DNA from 2 places in the Leptolyngbya sp. FACHB-711 genome. Region 1 is predicted to be linked to the other one. Evidence: riboswitches for the same ligand, from Rfam matches in the RefSeq annotation. Region 1 holds a riboswitch; the other holds the start of a gene.

Region 1 (13,099 bases):
TCACACCCAACACCGCTAGACAGCGCGGACGGTAGGTGTGCAGCTTTTCGGCTAGAGCCTGCTGCGCTGCGACAAATTCTGCGGCTGCGACTTCATCTGCCCGTGCCGTTGCACGATCGACCAAGTTGGTAATGCCGTAGCCCAGTTTCAGCAAATCCCGATCTTCATCTGGGGAAAAGAGGCGATCGGTAAAACCTGCCTGATGCAGCGTTTTCCAGAAGCGATTGCCAGGACGCGCAAAGTGATGCCCCACCACAGCACTGTAAAGGCTGGGATTGATGCCGCAAAACAGAACGCTCAAATGATGGTCAATAATATCGGATACGGTGGAATTGTAGGCAGCCTGGATATCGGCTTTGGTGGGCTTAACTTTGGTGGGCTTAATTGGGCGCTGCATTGTCATGCTGTAATTGCCATGCGGTAGATGATGAAGATTTCGCTGCAAGATTAAACTGCGGATTACGATCGATTGATGCTAATTGCTACGCTGCTCAGGAGCGCATTCTGTAGGATCGGTTGACTCTGTAGGATCGTTTGATACAGCGTAACGCATTAACCCTGAGCCTCCCAATCGATGAGCTACGCGTACTCCCTAATACACCTTATGGAGAAGACAAATTAATGAATTTGCGCTCCCCAGGAGCAGGACACGATTTAACCAGAAACAAGGGAAATGTTATTCATCAATTCGTAAACACTAATTTATAAACACGAGTGGGAAATGACGAATGACAAACTAAAAACTTGCTCGATCGTAGTGTAAAAATCAGTGCAGCGACAGTTTCACAGAACTCTCATTATGGCGCATCCCAATCAGCCGATTCCGCCCGAACCCTTACCGCCGGAAGAAAAGGTTTTGCAACTCAAAGGTCGAATTAGTGCAGAAGAGTCGATCGCGCAAGCCAAAAAAATGGTTCTGCGTTTGCTAATTGGCGGGTTGGTGCTGGGAGTTATTACATCGATCGCAATTATCAAACTAATTGATCTGCTGGATAAAACCTTTGATACTGATCTGGCTCCGTCTCGTTCACCGAGTTATCACCAAAATCGTTAGCCTGCAATCACTTCATAATCAATTTGAAATCACAAATCTTGTCCGTTGCTTAACGATCGTGAAGTGGGAACTACAGGGTCGCTTTCCGTCGCAGGAAAAAGCGAACGCCCAAAATGCAGAGTGCAATGGCTCCCACACTCATCAAAAAGAGGGTAGTGGTTGAGCTGAAGTAAGTGTTGATTAGCTCGTATCGGTCGCCCAGCACATACCCGGTGTAGGTCAACAGCGATAGCCAGCTTACCGCGCCGCAGCTCGTATACAGCAGAAACTTTAGCGTAGACATTCCGCTAATCCCAGCAGGGACTGCCATGATATTGCGAAGTCCGGGCAGCAGCAGGGAAATGAGCAACGCCTGCCCCCCGTAGCGACGGAACCAGCGATTTGCTTTTTGCAGCTTTGCCGGAGAAACCGTGAGCCATTTCGGCTGTCGATCGATCAGCTTTCGCCAGCCTTGCTTTCCCAAAATGCGACCGCCAATGTACCAGGGGAAAATGCTTAGCAAAAAGCCCACGACCCCGGACAAGACAACATAAACAAAATGCAGTTTTCCCTGCGCTGCCATAAAGCCTGCAAGCGGCATAAACACTTCAGGTGGAACGGGGGAAACCACCATTAAAATCACAATTCCGAAATAGCCAGTTTGCATAGCTGATGTTTAAGTTTTCCTGTCCTTGACGTAATCGGGGGCTGAGAGTTTCAAGCTGAGTTTTAGTATTATTTGATGCAATTTCAATCGCTTCGCAGTTCCCCAAAGCGTAATCGCATAATTCTGAACACGGATACTAAGATGAGCTAAAAGCTGTTCGCTCAAAACCGCTCTCCGTTCAGGCGATCGCCCGTTGATACTGCGTTGCAGCTTTAAGTTTAAGCTGTATTGCTGCATACCGATTCGACGATCGGTCACTTTGGGTAGCGTAACAAGCAGAACCTCGAGCAGCGACTACCCGACGACTAGTGTTTTTTCTAGAATTTGCCGTTTCTCAGGACAGACTGAGGCAAGATCCAAACCAGCCTTCGGATAGGGTTCGTTATTATAAAAGAAGAGTGGAGCAAATCAAAAAATTGGAGGGGTTTCAGTGAGTTAATCAAATCACGCACTGAATGAATTGTGAATGAAGCGATTCGCATTTTCAATCAAGTTTTCAAACCATTGGTATCTTTGCTTCTTCACCCAAAACTATCTTTTGACCCTTCACCCTCTCATTAATTAGTTTGTGCAAACCACCCCTTCAAAACTGCTAAAAAAAGCCGTCCGTAAGCGGCGTAGAGGTACTGCGCTCGTTGATACGCCTCAGGGTGTGCTGCTCGTGGCGGGCAAGAGCGGACGATTTTTATTACCTGGAGGAGCTGCCGAAAAAGGAGAATCGCGCAAGGCGGCAACGATTCGGGAACTGCAAGAAGAAACAACCCTCAAAACAATTTCAATGCAGTATCTCTTTAGCTACACCGGACACATTCGCTGGCGTAAGTCGGGCTGGGTGCGCGATGAGCACAAAGTATTTCTCGTTGAAGCGCAGGGAACGCCGCAGCCAACCCACGAGATTCGCGAACTGCGGTTTTATCAGCTTGGCGACCAAGTGCGAATGTCAGAAGCAACCCGCGCCATTATCGATCGCTACCTGATACTGAAGCAGTTAAAAGAGAAGTCGCCTGACTCCTAAGAGTGGCTCCTGATACTGATTTCTGCTGCTGACGGTTGATGCAGTTATCTCGATCGGCTTACGCCTGATCCTGAGTATCTGGGCTACACTATGAAGTAATTGTAAAGTTTTATAAAGCAAACAATGGATATCCTCTCGATCGGCTCTAGCGGTTTGACAATCAAGCCTCTGGGAATCGGCACCTGGCAATGGGGCGACAACCTGTTTTGGACTTATGGCAAAGATTACGATGCAAGTTCAGTCGAGCAGGCATTCAAGACCGCTCTAGAGTCAGGCGTTAATTTTTTTGATACCGCAGAAATCTACGGATTGGGCAAGTCAGAAACGCTGCTGGGACAGTTTATGCAGCAAACCAATCAGCCTGTCTACATTGCAACGAAGTACTTCCCGCTGCCCTGGCGGTTTGGAAAAAGTGCTGTTGCTGATGCGCTGACTGCAAGTTTGAAGCGGCTCCAGCGTGACACCGTAGAGCTGTATCAAGTTCACCAGCCCTTTGACTTTTTCATGGGACAGCCCACCTTGATGGAGGCACTGGCTGACGAAGTAAAACGCGGCAGAATTAAGGCGATCGGCGTGAGCAACTATTCGGCGGATCAGATGCGACAGGCGCACGAGCTACTGGCAAAGCGCGGTGTTCCTTTGGCGGTGAATCAAATGCAGTATTCGCTGCTGGCGCGTCAGATCGAGCACAATGGCGTTATGGCAGCAGCAAAAGAGCTGGGCATCATGATTCTGGCTTACAGCCCATTAGCGCAGGGTTTGCTTACCGGAAAATACACTCCTGAAAATTATCAAGACCCGACGGGCGCGCGCAAGCTAGACCCTCGCTTCAGCAGAGGTGGCGTGGAAAAATTGGCTCCGGTGATAATGTTGCTAAAGCAAATCGGCGAAAAATACGATCGCACTCCCGCCCAAGTTTCGCTGAACTGGCTGATTGCTCAGGGTAACGTTGTCCCAATTCCAGGTGCAAAGAATGGGAGCCAGGCCCAACAGAATGCAGGCGCACTGGGCTGGAGCCTCACGCAAGAAGAAATTGATCGCATCGATCAGGCAACTCGCCCGCACCAGCAGCGATTTCTTTAGGCTTCGTTCGTAGGTCGCGGCAAGGATTCTGTGTATGACCTTTACACGCTCAAAGCCCTCCAAAATTGGGAGATTTAGGGGGCTGCCCAGCCATGTTCAACTCAACCATTTATCCTTCGATTGAGCAACGCCCCGCTAATTTCCTACTGCTTTTCTAGCTCGTGCGGAATGCCCAGGATCGGGCAGGGAAACGCTGGGGTGAGCAACTGCTGGATCAGGGAATGTTCTCCGGTCGTACAGCCTACCATCAGCACATCTGCCTTTACAGCCTCCACTACCTGACGCAGCTCGATCGCCACTGCCCCAAAGCGCAAATGTGCCTCTAGAGAACCACGCCATTCATCAGCTAGACAGCGAGCCTGCCACAGGATGCGATCGGCAGTCTCAAGGGAATCGGTTAGCGATCGGGCTGACTGGGTTTGAATCGTTCTGGGTTGATAGACGGCTGCTGCCTGCGATTGGGGTTTGGATTGAACTGCCGTTGCAGTTTGCTTCTGAATCGAGGGGAGACCGCCAACCTGCGCTTTTTGAAGAGACTGCGATCGGAGTCCGTTCAGATCAGGAGCGGCAGCGCAAGTTAACTGGAGCGAGTTGCAGCTATCCAGCACATAGACGACGTGAACGGTAACAGATTTGTTGGTCGCGAGTTTCGTTTGATGAGCAATCCAGAAGGCAAAATCGAGAGCAGTTTGGCTATTCGGAGAACCATTGTAGCTGATGACAATATTGGTCGTTTCGTCGATCGATTCCGAAGTTGCCTCAGTAGCGTCAATTGCTCCCTTGGCGGAACTGCTTGACATCTCAGCAAAAGAATTCTGCGTCGGCGCGACACCCGGATACAAAAGCATTTGCTCACTGAGGTTGTCTTGTCCAAGCGCGCTTTGCAGGCGCAGCAGCATCGGTTGAATTCTCATAGTCGGTGTTGGAGGAGCAAGTGAGGAAATGGAAGCTAAAAGCGGCAGACGGGTCAGCGTGAAATTTAAGCGATCGCTTTACAGTTTCCTAAGGGAAACAAGCTTTGGGATCAATGAAAAACAGACAGGAATCAACAGAAACATTAGAGGGATCAATTGCAGTGTAAAGCTTCCTATTTGCCCTACACAGTCCTCTTTAGGAATAGAACGGGCTTAATTTAACAAAGATTAAAGTTGGTCATCGTGTCCGAAATGACGATCGAGGAAGTTGAGCGCGTGGTTCCGCAGTTCGTAGTATTCAGGCAGTTCTCGCAGCTCCTTCGGCTGGCGCGGATGGGCAAAGGGAACTTCCAAAATTTCGCCAATTTGGGCAGCAGGTCCATTCGTCATTAAGATAATTCGATCGGACATATACAACGCCTCATCCACATCGTGAGTAATCATCATGACCGCCTGACGGTGGTTTTCCCAGATATCCAGGACTTGCCGCTGGAGCTTGCCCCGTGTCAGCGCATCGAGCGCGCCAAAGGGTTCATCCATCAGCAGCACCTTGGGACGAATCGCTAAAGCGCGAGCAATCCCCACTCGCTGTTTCATGCCGCCCGAAAGCTCATCAGGATATTTTTCTGCCGCAGGGGTCAGATTCACCATTGCCAGATGTTCGTTGACAATTTCCCGCTTTTCTGCTGAAGAGAGGTTCCTCAACACTTCATCCACTGCCAGCCGAACGTTTTCTCGCACCGTGAGCCAGGGCAGCAGCGAGTATTGCTGAAATACCATCATGCGCTCCGCTCCGGGTTTACGCACTTCGCGCCCTTCGAGCCAAACAGAACCAGACGTTGCCTGTTCTAGACCTGCCACAATCTTCAGCAGGGTCGATTTGCCGCAGCCCGAATGCCCGATGACTGAGATGTATTCATCTGCGCCGATCGTCAGATTGATGCCATCCAGAATCACGGTCTGGCCACCTCCGGCGGCAGGATAAGCTTTGGTTACATTCTCAATCCTAAGAAACTCGGCTGGGTCACGCAGGCGATCGGTGGCGGGGAAGGTAAGCGGTTTGATCATGAGGTTCTCCGGGTGTGAGGGGGTGAGTAAGGGGTGAGGGGTCAGCTAGGATAAATAGAAGGGTTTGGGGCGATCGGCTCGAATTTCAAAGCTTTTCAAGTAGCCGACCGGGTCGCTGGGATCGAATCCTTTCTGGTCGATAAAGACAGTAGCGGGTTCTACTTTGTAGTCTTCGCTGGGGCAGTTAATGCCCATTTCGGCAGCGATGTCGCGGTAGAGGTCCGATCGCCAGGCTTTTTTCGTCAGCTCGTCTGCGTTTGCCGGAATTTCGGGAATCTGTCCCCAGCGGGCGGCTTGCGTCATCAGCCAGAGACTTTGCGATCGCCACAAGAAGGTGGAATGGGCGTTGGCGGGTTCGGCGAGGTCGGTTGGGAAGTCGTAAAAAATGGTGGTATCGGCGGCAGCGATCGTCCGGTCTTTGCTATCAAAACCGCCATAGTTATATTCGCCAATAATGCCTGGACCCGTAAACTTGGTTGCACATTCGGGCAGTGAAGGCAGATTGTCCGGCGTGATCAGGGGCGGGGTTTTGCAGGTTTTCGGTCTGGCTCCGGTGAACGATCGCCCGGTGATAATCTTTGCAACTTCGGCGCGATTCTCCGGCTTGCTGCAATACTGACAGGCTTCGATCATGGCTTTCACCAGCGATCGATACGTCTTGGGATTTTCATTAATAAAAGGCTCCATCACTGCTAGCAGGCGATCAGGATGTCCGCGCCAGACTTCCTTTCCTTGAGCAAAGGTGAAGCCAATTCCTTCATTCCCCCGAATTGCGCGAGTGTTCCAGGGTTCTGCCACCATGTATGCCTGCATTGCACCAATTCGCATATTCGTTACCATTTGGGGCGGCGGCACAATAATCACGCGAAATTCGCTCAACGGATCAACGCCTGCGGCAGCCGAGACATAGCGAATGAAATATTCATAAATCGCCGAACTGAGAACCACTGCCCAAATTCGCTGATCCGAGGGCAGACCTTCAAAATAGCGACGGAAATCCCGCCCGAATGCCTCCAAATCACCCTTGTACTCATGCCAGGGGCGAATCCCCGATTCCCACATGGCACGATTCATGGTCATTGCATTGCCATGGCGGTGGATGGTCATTGCGGCACACATCGGGGCATGGCGCGCACCTTCTGCGCCAATTCGGGCATTGGTCACGGCTCCTGAAACCACGGGTGACGCATCCAGCCGACCAAAAATTACGCCATCTCGTGAGGTTGCCCAGCTTGCTTCGCGGCTAAGCTTCACGTTCAAGCCATATTTGCGAAAGAAGCCTTTTTCCCAGGCAATCGCAAAGGGAGCGCAGTCATTGACAGGTACATAGCCAATCGTTAAATTCGGTTTTTCCAGCGTTTGGGGATCGATGATCGGTTCTACTTCAGCCGCCATTTGCGGCAGTCCTTGCGGCGCCCTATTCGCACTTACCGCACAGGAAGCCAGCGTCGTTGCAGCGACCGAAGCTCCGAATCCTTTTAAGAAGTCACGTCGATTGAGACGATCGTGGTTCATATTGGTTTGGGGAGTGGGGAGTGGATAAAGGATGGAAAGTCGGAGGGATGAGAGAATGGGGAGGTGAGGAGCGGGTTTTGCGGTTCGTTCTATAAATGGGGAGCGTCTTGCTGCTCAACCTGATTCAACAGACAGTAGAGAGACTGTGGAAATGATTGACGCAAAGCTGATGAAGTAGATTAGGAAGCTCTGACGCAAGGGCGATCGAGAGATTTTATCCCCTGCTCACTTACCCCTCACCCCCGGATTCCCCCACTTGATTAGGCTGCCGACTGCGATCGAAAACGACGACGAGTGACAAACTGCTGAATTTTGACCACGATAAAGTCCAGAATCAGCCCGGTTAGCCCAATTACAACCACCGCCAGGAAGACCGAGCTAAGGTTCAAGCGGCTCCACTCATCCCAGACAAAGAAGCCAATGCCTACACCTCCGGTCAGCATCTCGACTGCGACGATCACCAGCCATGCAATGCCCAGGCTAATGCGCAGCCCGGTGAAGATATAGGGCAGACTGGCAGGCAGAATAATTTTGATAACTCGTCTCCACTGAGGCATTTCCAGGACTCTCGCCACATCCAGATAATCTTTGGAGACGCTGGATACGCCAAGTGCAGTGTTAATAATCGTTGACCAGAGCGACGTAATGAAGATGACGAAAATCGCAGAAGGGTCTGCCAGGTTAAAAATTGCCAAGGCGATCGGCAGCCAGGCCAGAGGCGAAACGGGCTTCAGGATTTGAATAATCGGATTGAGTGCCAGCATTGCCTGACGCGACATCCCAATCAGAAATCCGGCGGGAATTGCAACCAGTGCGCCTAGGCTAAAGCCAATCAAAACGCGCCGCAAACTTGCCATCAACAGCCAACCAATTCCCAAATCGCCAGGACCACGACGATAAAACGGATGCAGCAAATAGTCCATGTTTGCCTGAAGTGCCTCTGGCGGGGTGGGCATCAGGTCGCTGTTAAACAGGGCAATTATCCACCACAGCAAAATCAGACCTGCAAATCCCAACGCAGGCAGCAGCACAGTTTCTTGCAGCACGACTGGCTGCACACGCCTCCAGGCTGCTTGTCCGGCAACGGCGATCGAACCCACAAATTGTACAACCATCCTGAACTCCTCAGGGTTGAAGGTGGACAGAACAACGGAACCACTGTCCAACAGTCAAGGATACTGACGAGCTTTAGCACGGTTGCCCAAAGACGGTTATCCAAAGACAAATTGCCAAAAGCTTCAGTCTCCCCTCAATGCCGACGGAGTTAGCTGACGGGCTAGGACTGAGAGGTGTCCTTCTTGCGATACGCCCCAATATTGGTTCCTCCGCTTCAGTCTTCTTTGGTTAGGGTGAGACTGAATTAAGCTGACTGTTCGAGATTAATTTGAAGTGCATCCATACTAACATCGCCCATTGCGTCCGTCAATCTCTCTACTGCTAAAGCAATCGAATTGCTTTCACCATTGTGTTTGCTTATTCAGCCGAAGGTAGGCGATCGATTTTGCGAATTTTTGATTACAAACGTTGCGTTTCTAAGTCGAACGCAGAAATAAACGCTGTAAATGATTTCAATAAAGTTGGTTGAAGAACGGTGAGTGCAGGTGAGTGCAGTAAATATGAATGTCAAGGCAGGTTTAGCAGGAGTAATATCAGCTTTAGCTTTAGGATTTGATGCAGAAATTATGATTTGATGCAGAAAATTGATGCATTGAAGATAGATAAAAATTGGTTTATTAAACCATTGGTGTACCAATACAAAAATGGTGTACCAATACAAAAATACAAAAAAGCAAGAGGCGATCGACCTCCTGCTTATTGCGCTATCTGTTTAACTCAAATCTAATTTGTCTAATTTGCGTGTCGCTTACTCCAGAGGCGGCTCAAAACCGCTTAAGCTCTTAGCTGTTGGCTTCGGTAGCCTGTGCCTCATTCGATCCGGTGACGGCTGCTGTCGCGGGTTCGGTCGTCGGCTCGATCGTAGGCTGAGCCAAGTCTGTCAGATTCAGCTTCACCACTTTGTTGCGAACTTCGACGACTTTGGGCAGCGTCAGGGTCAAGATGCCATCTTTGTATTCGGCTTGAACCTGATCGTTCTGCACAGTAACCGGAAGCGGCACAATGCGGCGGAATTTACCGTAGCGAAACTCGGACTTCATAATGCCGTTGGTTTCGCCCTGCTGCTCACTGCGATACTCACCGGAGAGAGCAACTGCTTCACGGCTCACTTCAACGTTGATATCTTTCACATCCATGCCGGGAAGTTGAGCTTTCAGCGTAAATGTTTCACCGCTATCATGTAGTTCGATCGCCGGAGCCCAGCTGTATTCGCTCGGTACTGCAATCTCATCAAACACTCGATCCATTTGACGGCGGAGCGTTTCCATTTCGCGCCAAGGATTCCAATATCTCACTAACATCGCTCTATCTTGTGTGGGGTAATTGAAACGTTTAATCCTCATGTTTTGATTATGTCTTGCACCTCAACCCGGAGACAGTGAGGAGAACTGTACAGGAATGGTGAAGTTTCCCGAAAAAAGACGATCGAGTGAATAAGTAAGCGCATTGTACGCAAACAATTTTTGAAGCTTAAGTCGAGTTGAGAGGTAACAAAGCGGTTTGCTAGCTTGAAGGTATGGCAAAGTACTTCAAATTTCAGTCGTTACTTAAGTAAGTTACTTGAGTAAACGGACAAAGCCTGAGCCTACCAACTGCTGTGCCAACACTTGTAATCCGATTTCTTTTGGAGATTTATTCAGGCGAGTAGGATAAGAACGGCTCCCTCTTTGCTGATGCTCGAATTCAGTCTGCTGAGTCAAGCCCCTAGGCGGTAGAAGGAAAAAGTTCTTGGTGACAGAACGAGAATTGCTCAGGAGTTGAATTGAACACTGCACGATCGCAGAAAATCTGGTAGGGTTTTAGTTTCCGGAATTCAAGAAACCCCTACTATCAAGCTTCAGAAATGAGCGTAGCGACATTATATGGGCGGGATCTGCTAAGCATGGCGGATTTAAGTGTGGCAGAACTGCGGGATTTGCTGGATCTGGCGATCGACTTGAAAGCAAAGAAGCTCAACCCGCGCTGCGAAAAGATTCTGGGTCTGCTGTTTACCAAAGCTTCGACACGCACCAGAGTTAGCTTCTCGGCGGCAATGTATCAAATCGGCGGGCAAGTACTGGATCTCAACGTCAACGTCACCCAGGTGAGCCGGGGAGAACCCGTGGAAGATACAGCGCGAGTGCTCGATCGCTATCTGGATGTGCTGGCGATTCGCACCTACGAGCAGCAGGAGCTTGAAACCTTTGCCCGCTATGCCAAAATTCCCGTGATTAATGCTCTCACCGATCTGGAGCATCCCTGTCAGGTGTTAGCCGACTTGCAGACCATCAAAGAAGAATTTGGACAGCTCGACGGTTTAACGCTTGCCTATGTCGGCGATGGCAACAACATGGCAAACTCCCTGATGTTGGGCTGTGCCTTAAGCGGTATGAACGTTCGGGTTGCTGCTCCTGCTGGCTTTGAACCAAACGCCGGAGTTCTGGAGCAGGCAAAAGCGATCGCAGGCGATCGAACCGAAGTGACCCTCACTCAGGACGCGCAAGCCGCCGTTCAGGGCGCACAAATTGTTTACACCGATGTTTGGGCGAGTATGGGACAGGAAGATCTGGCAGACAGCCGCATTCCCGTTTTTATGCCCTACCAGGTGAATGAAGACCTGATGAATAAAGCCGACTCAAAGGCGATCGTGCTGCACTGTCTTCCGGCACATCGCGGCGAGGAGATTACAAACGGCGTGATCGAAGGCAACCAATCGCGGGTCTGGGACGAGGCAGAAAATCGGCTGCATGCTCAAAAGGCATTGCTGGTAAGTGTGTTGGGCGTGGAGTGAACAAAGTGGATTGAAAGAGAGGGAATTGAATAAAAAAAGAGGGAAGAGATAGTGTCCCTTCCCCCGATCGGTTTGAATTTTGATTAGATGGGTTGCCGTCCTTCAGTTTCTTCCGCAGCATTTGAGTTTGTTTGCGGAGCTGTCGCTGTCGGGCACTGCCGCCTTTTCCTTTATCGTTTCTGCCCTGCTTGCGGGGAGATTCCCATCGCTTCAACCGTTGAGCCATGATCCGAACCCTCCTCGAATTTAATCTTGCTTGAGTAATTCAGCTTTACTAATTCACTTCTTTACTAATTTAATTTTAGTAATTTACTTAAGTCTATGGGCAGAGGGAGAATCGAACTCCCATGAGGGGTTACCTCGCCACATTTTGAGTGTGGTGCGTCTACCAGTTTCGCCATCCGCCCTTTTCAGCCTCATCATTATAGCGCATCGATCGCTTCTGGAGAATCCCTGCGTATTCCTGGCTGCTTGCCCAACGATCGACTTCTCTAGCTCTAAGTACCGGGAGGGGATGGCTTAGCGGCGTGGTTTGCATCTGGCGCAGCAGCTTGCCCACATCATCGGTGGTCATGGTGTCATACGATCGCGCCTGTGCTAAAAATGCATCCAGATTGAGCTGAGAGGCAAGCGTAGGCGAACCGCCACTTAGTTTCATGAGCACCGAGGCAACCACACGCGGCTCTTGAGCAACCAGCAACGCAGCGCGATCACAGGTAAATTCTGCACAGCGCACCCATTCCATTAACTGAGTCTGCAAACTCTGTGCCAGCACCGCACCCCAGGAGGGAACCTGTCCGGCAGCCAGCACCAGCACATTCACTAGGGTCATATAAACACTGTGTTCGCACTTGAGATGCCCCAATTCGTGAGCGATCACTGCCTGGGTTTCTTCAGATGTGAGCATATCAATCAGCGATGTATGCAGCACAATAAACGGCTGTTTGCCTCGCATTGCAAAAGTGTAGGCATTGGGAACCGGATGCTGCCGCACATAAAGCTGAGGCGGTTCCAGGTCAAGAATTTTGCAGGCTTCCAGCAGCAGCTGATGTAAATGAGGCAACTGCTGATCGCTCACCAAAATGCTAGACGCAATATTTTCTAAATAGAAGAATCGTTCTGCCACAGGTCCAAGCACCGATCGCACAACTAAATCCATCCCCGGAATCTGCTTGAGTGCCTGAGTTGCCTCACGATCGAGCGGATGGCGAAAGTCGTTAGAAGTTAAACCGACCAGCAGAGATTTGGGAAGAGACATAGGGGCAATCGTGTGGTGAAAAAGTGCCTGCTCCCATTCTAATCAAACCCCCTACATACCCACTGATTCAATCTAAACGCGATCAAGACGCTCACCCCCTCATCTCCCACCCCCATTCACACTAAAATAAAGCGTCAGCCCACCTCCCTCCACCTCCCACCGTGCAGCAACGACTCACCCAACAAATTCAATTCATCCTGGAAATTGATCGCCTTAAGCACATCCTGCGGCAAACCCTGCTGGTCGATGCATCACGGCAGGAAAACAGCGCAGAGCATTCCTGGCATCTGGCAATCATGGCGATCGTGCTGGCAGAGTACGCCCCTGCGGGAACAGACATGAGCCGCGCGATTCAAATGCTGCTGATTCACGATCTGGTTGAAATTGATGCAGGCGATACCTTTTGCTACGACGTGCAGGGCAATCTGGACAAAGCCGATCGAGAACAGCGTGCCGCCGATCGCATTTTTGGCTTATTGCCGCCGGATCTGGAAGCCGAGCTGCGTCTTTTATGGGAAGAGTTTGAAGCGCGGGAAACGGCAACGGCTCAATTTGCGGCTGCACTCGATCGCATTCAGCCCCTCTTGCACAACTACAAAACGGCAGGCGGAACCTGGAAGAAACACGGCGTTTCGATCGATCAGGTCTGGAAGCGGATGG
Region 2 (5,655 bases), on a different contig from region 1:
GTCTACCGATCGCCCCACTCAGGAACCTGCACCCCAACCCGATTCTCGGCAAAGTCGGCTGATTAGCAGCGTTCTGGCTCCGGCAGTTCGGCTGTGGCTGCGATCACAGGTTGAGTCTGTCGCAGATCTGCAATTTCAGCTTGAAGGAGGCGATCGACAACTCCTCTCAGGCTATGTGCCAAAAGTGTCGATCGCTGCACGGCAGGCAGTTTATCAAGGGCTCCATCTGAGTCAGGTTGCGCTGACAGGCGAAAATATTCGCGTCAATTTTGGGCAGGTTCTTCGCGGCAAACCCCTCCAATTGCTCGAAGTCGTCCCGGTCTTTGGTAATCTGACGCTGCACCAGCGCGATCTCACCGCTTCGCTTCAGGCTCCCCTGCTGGCAACTGCGCTATCCGACTTAATGACCGCTCTATTTCAGCCCGAAACGCGCCACCTCTTGCCCCCGGAACTCACTGCTGCGATTGGAACAGGTACGATTCACATCACTCAGCCCCAAATTGAACTCGGCAATCAGCAGCTTATCCTTGGCGGCATTTTGGCAAGTGCAATGAATAATTCCCCCGTCCGAGAACCTGCGATCGATTCGCTCCAACAAGGAACTGCTTTGCCTCGCCTCCCCTTTTTGCTGCGAACCGGAATTACGCAATTCAACGGCAGCCAGCTTTGCCTTGATCGTCCCGAACTGTTGCCCACGCTCACCGCAACCCAGGGAACTCCACTGCCCCATCTCCATCGGTTTGCGATTGATCTCGGTCAGGAAGTCGAGATTCAGGAACTCCTTTTGGAAGCGGAAAGGCTGGTGTGCCGGGGGAGGGTTAATGTAGTACCAGCGTAAGAAGTTATCGCGATCGGGTGCAGTAAACCTGCCAGCTCACCCCTCATTTCCTCATCCCCTCGGCTCCCCCGCTTACCAACTCCCGCTTATCAACTCCGGTTCACTAACTAAAGAAAAAACCTCCCCACCATATAGATCGCCGCCGTCAACAACTGCATCAGCATGACCGGAATCCCGTATCGCAGAAAAGTTTGGAACGGAATACGCTTGCCGTGCTGTTCTGCAATTCCTGCCGCCACAATGTTAGACGATGCACCAACGAGCGTTCCGTTACCGCCCAGCGTTGCACCGTACATCATTGCGTAAAACAGGGGCAGGACTTCAGTGGGAAACTGCCCGTTAAAGTCGGGAGTTAGCACTTCTGCGCTCACCAGCCCCACGTTAACGACATACTGCTTCAGCAGAGGAACCATTGCCACGACCAGGGGAATATTGGGCACGACGCTGGAAATAAGACCCACAAACAGGAGCAATGCCAGGGAACCCAGCAAGATATTTTGACCGAGGATGACGGCAAGAAGTCCTGATAAATTTCCAATAATGCCTGTTTTTTCGAGTCCGCCAATCAGGACAAAGATGCTCATAAAAAACAGCAGCGTACTCCAGTCAACATCGCGCAGAATATTGTGAACGGTGTCGATTTTGCTTTGGTGTGCCAGCAGGAGAGCCAGGGCAGCACCGAGCAGAGCAGACGCAGCCGGAGAAACGGGAATTGGCAGCAATTCGCCTGCCACAAAAAACACGAGTACCGCAACCACAATGATTCCGCCGAGCGCCAAAACACGGGGATGATTGATTTTGGGGTGGGGCAAGTGTTCCAGGTCGGTTAGCTGCTTATGCCAGATAGGGGAAAACAGGAACGGGGTCATGATCAGCAGGGTGACGATCGCCGCCGCGCCGCCCAGACTGAGCTGTGTAAGGTAATCCAGAAAGCTGATATTGACTGCATCCCCTACAATAAACGTTGCCGGATCGCCCACCAGCGTCAGCAGCCCGGCACTATTTGCCACAAACACCATCAAAATCAGCAGCGGCACAAAGTCAACGCCTACTTCCTGTGCCATCGGCGGAATCAGCGGAGCCAGAAGCATAACGGTGGTTGCATTCGGCAGCACGGCACAAATCGGCGTGGTAATCGCAATAATGCCAATCAGCAGCCGCTTTCCCTGCCCCTTTGCCAGGATGACTATCTGGGTCGCCAGGTAGTCGAAAATCTTGGTGGGTTCAAAGGCACGCACCAGCACCATTACGCCAAAAAACAGTGCCAGCGTCGGATAGCTGCCGCCCACGTAGTCGATCGCCTCAGTCAGCGTCATAACGTTGGTAAACACCAGCAACAGCGCGCCCAAAAAAGCTGCAACTGTAAGGTGAATCCATTCGGTCATTACAAACAGGATCACGCCCAGAAACGCTGCTCCTGCGACCCATGCCTGCCAGTTTTCCATCTTCCCCGCTTCTCCGATAAGACGATACAGACTTGGGAAGCTGAGGAGCCAGATCTTTGCAATCACTCATTCCAGAAATTCATCCCGGAAATGTCACAAAAATGCTGTCTCTGCTCAGTCTTCTCCCTTTGCCGACGGAGTTAGTTGACGGGCTAAGGCTGGGAAATGCCCTTTTGCAATCGAGACTCAACGCTAAGCTAAAACCCAGGCATTATCCTGACCGCAAATACGTCCCAAAAATTGATTCCTCCGTTTCGATTGCGCCGATCGAATGAAGGCGGTCGAATTAGGCTGACTTGATTCCAGCGATTTGAAATTAGGGAAATCCGATAAATTGCCGATCGGAGGTTTCGCCTTCGGGTCGGGAAAAAGCTCCTTTATTCCTTACTGAATTCAGCAATTCAAGCGGATTTGATACGAAATCACCAGGATTGGCTCAATCGTAGCACTGGTTTTCCGGGCATCATACCATTCTTGGTTTGAATGCAGATTTGGCAGCGATCGTACCGTTTTGCGATTTGCAGACTTGATGCCTGCCCAAATCCCCTTTCCTGAAGTCGATACAATCAAGGGAATTGCTTTTTTCGCTTGAGGCACTATGCAATTGAACTGGCAATTAAATTTGTGGCTCGCTGTGTTTACGTCTCCCGGACCCATGATCGGACCCCTGCCGATCCGCTGGTATGGATTGCTGATTGCCTCAGCCGTGCTGATCGGGGTGACGTTATCGACCTATTTGGCAAAAAAACGCGGTGTCAATCCAGATTTAATGAGCGATCTGGCGATTTGGCTGGTGGTGGCAGCGATTCCGGCGGCACGGATCTACTATGTGGCGTTTGAATGGGACAAATACGCCAGCAATCCCTCAGAGCTGATTGCAATCTGGCATGGGGGCATTGCGATTCACGGCGCGATTTTGGGTGGCATGATCGCCACGCTAATTTTTGCGAAACTGAACAAAGTTCCCTTCTGGCAGCTTGCCGATCTGGTGGCTCCGTCTCTGATTTTGGGACAGGCGATCGGGCGATGGGGCAATTTCTTTAACTCTGAGGCATTTGGCAGACCCACGAATGTGCCCTGGAAATTGTTTATTCCTCCGGCGCAGCGTCCTCCCGGCTATACGCAGTTTGAGTATTTCCATCCCACATTTCTCTACGAATCGCTGTGGAATTTGGGGGTGTTCGCAATTTTGATGGTGCTGTTTTTCCGGGGGCTGCGCGGTAAGTCTTCGCTGAAGCTGGGAACCCTCTTTCTCACCTATCTGGTATGCTACAGCCTGGGACGTTTCTGGATTGAAGGACTGCGGATGGATAGCCTGATGCTCGGTCCACTGCGAATCGCTCAGGTTGTGAGTCTAGTTGGAATTGCGATCGGGGCGATCGGCTTACTATGGCTCTATCCGCTCAACCGATCTTTGCCGGATGTCGTGTCGATCGCAGAAGTAAACGAAGCAGCGCGAGCAAACGCTCAGGATTCGGACAAAAGCCAGGTATAAATTGATTTTGATTTCTTTCGTAGTAAACCTCACCCAAACCGCTTATCCACAGCACCTGCCTGAGGATCTACCAAAGCACTTTCGTAAAACAGAAAAGCCCTAGAGCAATTTCCAGGGCTTGAATCAGGGTGCATCTATACCCTACTTTTACCGATGAACGGTCAAATGGGGGAATTTACGGATGAGATTTATCTAGTTTTTACAGAAGTTCTTGCTTTCTCAAAGTTTTTACAGGAACGACGCAGTGCTGTGCGACAAATTTAACTTTTGTGTGATTTCATAGAGCCGAATCAACCATGACGACTGAATTTGAACATCGATCAATACCCGCTGAAGATCAGTCTACTATTGCCCCGGCAGTGTACATTGTGGGGGCGGGACCCGGCGACCCAGAGCTTTTGACCCTGAAGGCATATCGGCTGCTGCGTCAGGCAGAGGTCATTCTGTTTGCCGATTCGCTTGTGCCGACTGCGATGCTGCAAATGGTGCATTCTGACGCGGAAGTGATTCGGACAGCAAACAAAACTCTGGAAGAGATTTTGCCCGTTATGGTGGATCGGGTGCGATCGGGTAAATCCGTTGTGCGCTTACACTCGGGTGATCCGAGCTTGTACGGAGCGGTGCATGAGCAGATGCAGGCACTTGTCGCTGCCGAGATTCCGTTTGAGGTGATTCCAGGAATCAGTGCGTTTCAGCTTGCCGCCGCCAAACTCAAGGTCGAACTCACCGTGCCCGGGCTGGTGCAGACCATCATCCTGACGCGAATTAGCGGACGCACCCAGGTTCCCGCCGCCGAAGAACTCTCCTCGCTTGCCGCGCATCAGGCGAGCTTGTGCCTTTACCTCAGTGCCCGCCATGTGCGCGAGGCGCAGGAAAAACTGATGCAGCACTATCCGCCCGATACACCCGTTGCGGTTTGCTTTCGCCTGGGCTGGTCAGACGAGCAGATCTGGATTGCCCCCCTGGCAGAAATGGCAGACCTAACCGAGCAAAAAGACCTGATTCGTACCACGATGTACGTCATCAGTCCGGCACTGCGATCGATTACCCCAGAGGGGAAGCTGCTTCACGATGCCCCAGACCCAAACGAGCAGAATTCCTATCGATCGCGCCTCTACAACCCAGAGCATACTCATTTGTTTCGTCCCCGCTAATGGGTTAACTATCCCGTGCAGTTTTGTCCCGGTACAATGGAACGAATAGAACAAGAACAGCCCAGAGAACTTTGGGAAGTCACGACTGGGAAAGTCACGGCGATGTCCCGAACTGCCCCCCTCGCACTGGAGGATTTAGGAGGCAACGCAGGACGTTGAACACTTTCCAGGGATGGTTCCAGGCTGAGCGGACACGATCGTTTGCTTAGGAGCAGGCACAATGCCTTCAGACTCATCTTCAGATGCAAATGCAAAAATGCAGCAGCTCCGTACGGTTAGGAAAAAGCTGCTGGCACTTCACAAAGCATTGCTGGACTCGGAAAAAGGAATCTACGAGCAGTTTTACGGCAGAATTCAAACCACAGGCGAATATTTTCGCTTAGTCACCAGCCACGATTGGTTTAGCTGGCTGCGTCCCATTTCGCAGTTTATTGTCCAAATGGACGACGTGATTCATGCGAAAGAACCGATTGCCCCTGAAACGATCGATCAACTCTTGCAGCAAGCCCAACAGCTTATGCAGCCCGATGCGGAAGGAACCAGCCTTAACAAACGCTATCTACACGCGATTCAGCGCGATCCGAATATTGCCCTGATGCACGCTGATTTCACACAGCAGTTTGCTTCCCAGTAGAAGGGAAGTAAAAGGGGGCTTGAGGAGTGGCAAGTCTCCGACATCGCCCCTGCAATTTCCCTTTCTAACCTCCACTTCGGGGGGCTTTG

The links. Region 1 has a riboswitch for cyclic di-AMP ahead of ntrB (nitrate ABC transporter permease). Riboswitches for the same ligand answer to the same signal wherever they lie in the genome.
Region 2: it holds a riboswitch for cyclic di-AMP, as region 1 does, so the genes downstream of both, H6F80_RS14375 (ArsB/NhaD family transporter) here and ntrB (nitrate ABC transporter permease) in region 1, are expected to answer to the same signal.

What each region holds. Positions count from the first base shown of each region.
Region 1 is NZ_JACJOR010000547.1:1,806-14,904, forward strand. Features, by position in the region: gene mug (G/U mismatch-specific DNA glycosylase) at 1-403, opposite strand, end outside; gene H6F80_RS27265 (hypothetical protein) at 800-1,054, shown strand; gene H6F80_RS27270 (DedA family protein) at 1,125-1,700, opposite strand; gene H6F80_RS27275 (NUDIX domain-containing protein) at 2,269-2,715, shown strand; gene H6F80_RS27280 (aldo/keto reductase) at 2,839-3,798, shown strand; gene H6F80_RS27285 (universal stress protein) at 3,942-4,712, opposite strand; gene H6F80_RS27290 (ABC transporter ATP-binding protein) at 4,941-5,780, opposite strand; gene H6F80_RS27295 (ABC transporter substrate-binding protein) at 5,826-7,295, opposite strand; gene ntrB (nitrate ABC transporter permease) at 7,556-8,410, opposite strand; cyclic di-AMP (ydaO/yuaA leader) riboswitch at 8,534-8,672, opposite strand; gene H6F80_RS27305 (Hsp20/alpha crystallin family protein) at 9,194-9,712, opposite strand; gene argF (ornithine carbamoyltransferase) at 10,255-11,181, shown strand; tRNA gene H6F80_RS27315 (tRNA-Leu) at 11,504-11,588, opposite strand; gene H6F80_RS27320 (M48 family metallopeptidase) at 11,567-12,439, opposite strand; gene H6F80_RS27325 (HD domain-containing protein) at 12,601-13,099, shown strand, end outside.
Region 2 is NZ_JACJOR010000346.1:9,988-15,642, reverse strand. Features, by position in the region: gene H6F80_RS14380 (LmeA family phospholipid-binding protein) at 1-838, shown strand, start outside; gene H6F80_RS14375 (ArsB/NhaD family transporter) at 946-2,283, opposite strand; cyclic di-AMP (ydaO/yuaA leader) riboswitch at 2,399-2,586, opposite strand; gene H6F80_RS29445 (hypothetical protein) at 2,677-2,880, opposite strand; gene lgt (prolipoprotein diacylglyceryl transferase) at 2,882-3,778, shown strand; gene cobM (precorrin-4 C(11)-methyltransferase) at 4,075-4,932, shown strand; gene H6F80_RS30415 (hypothetical protein) at 4,969-5,091, shown strand; gene H6F80_RS14360 (hypothetical protein) at 5,153-5,566, shown strand.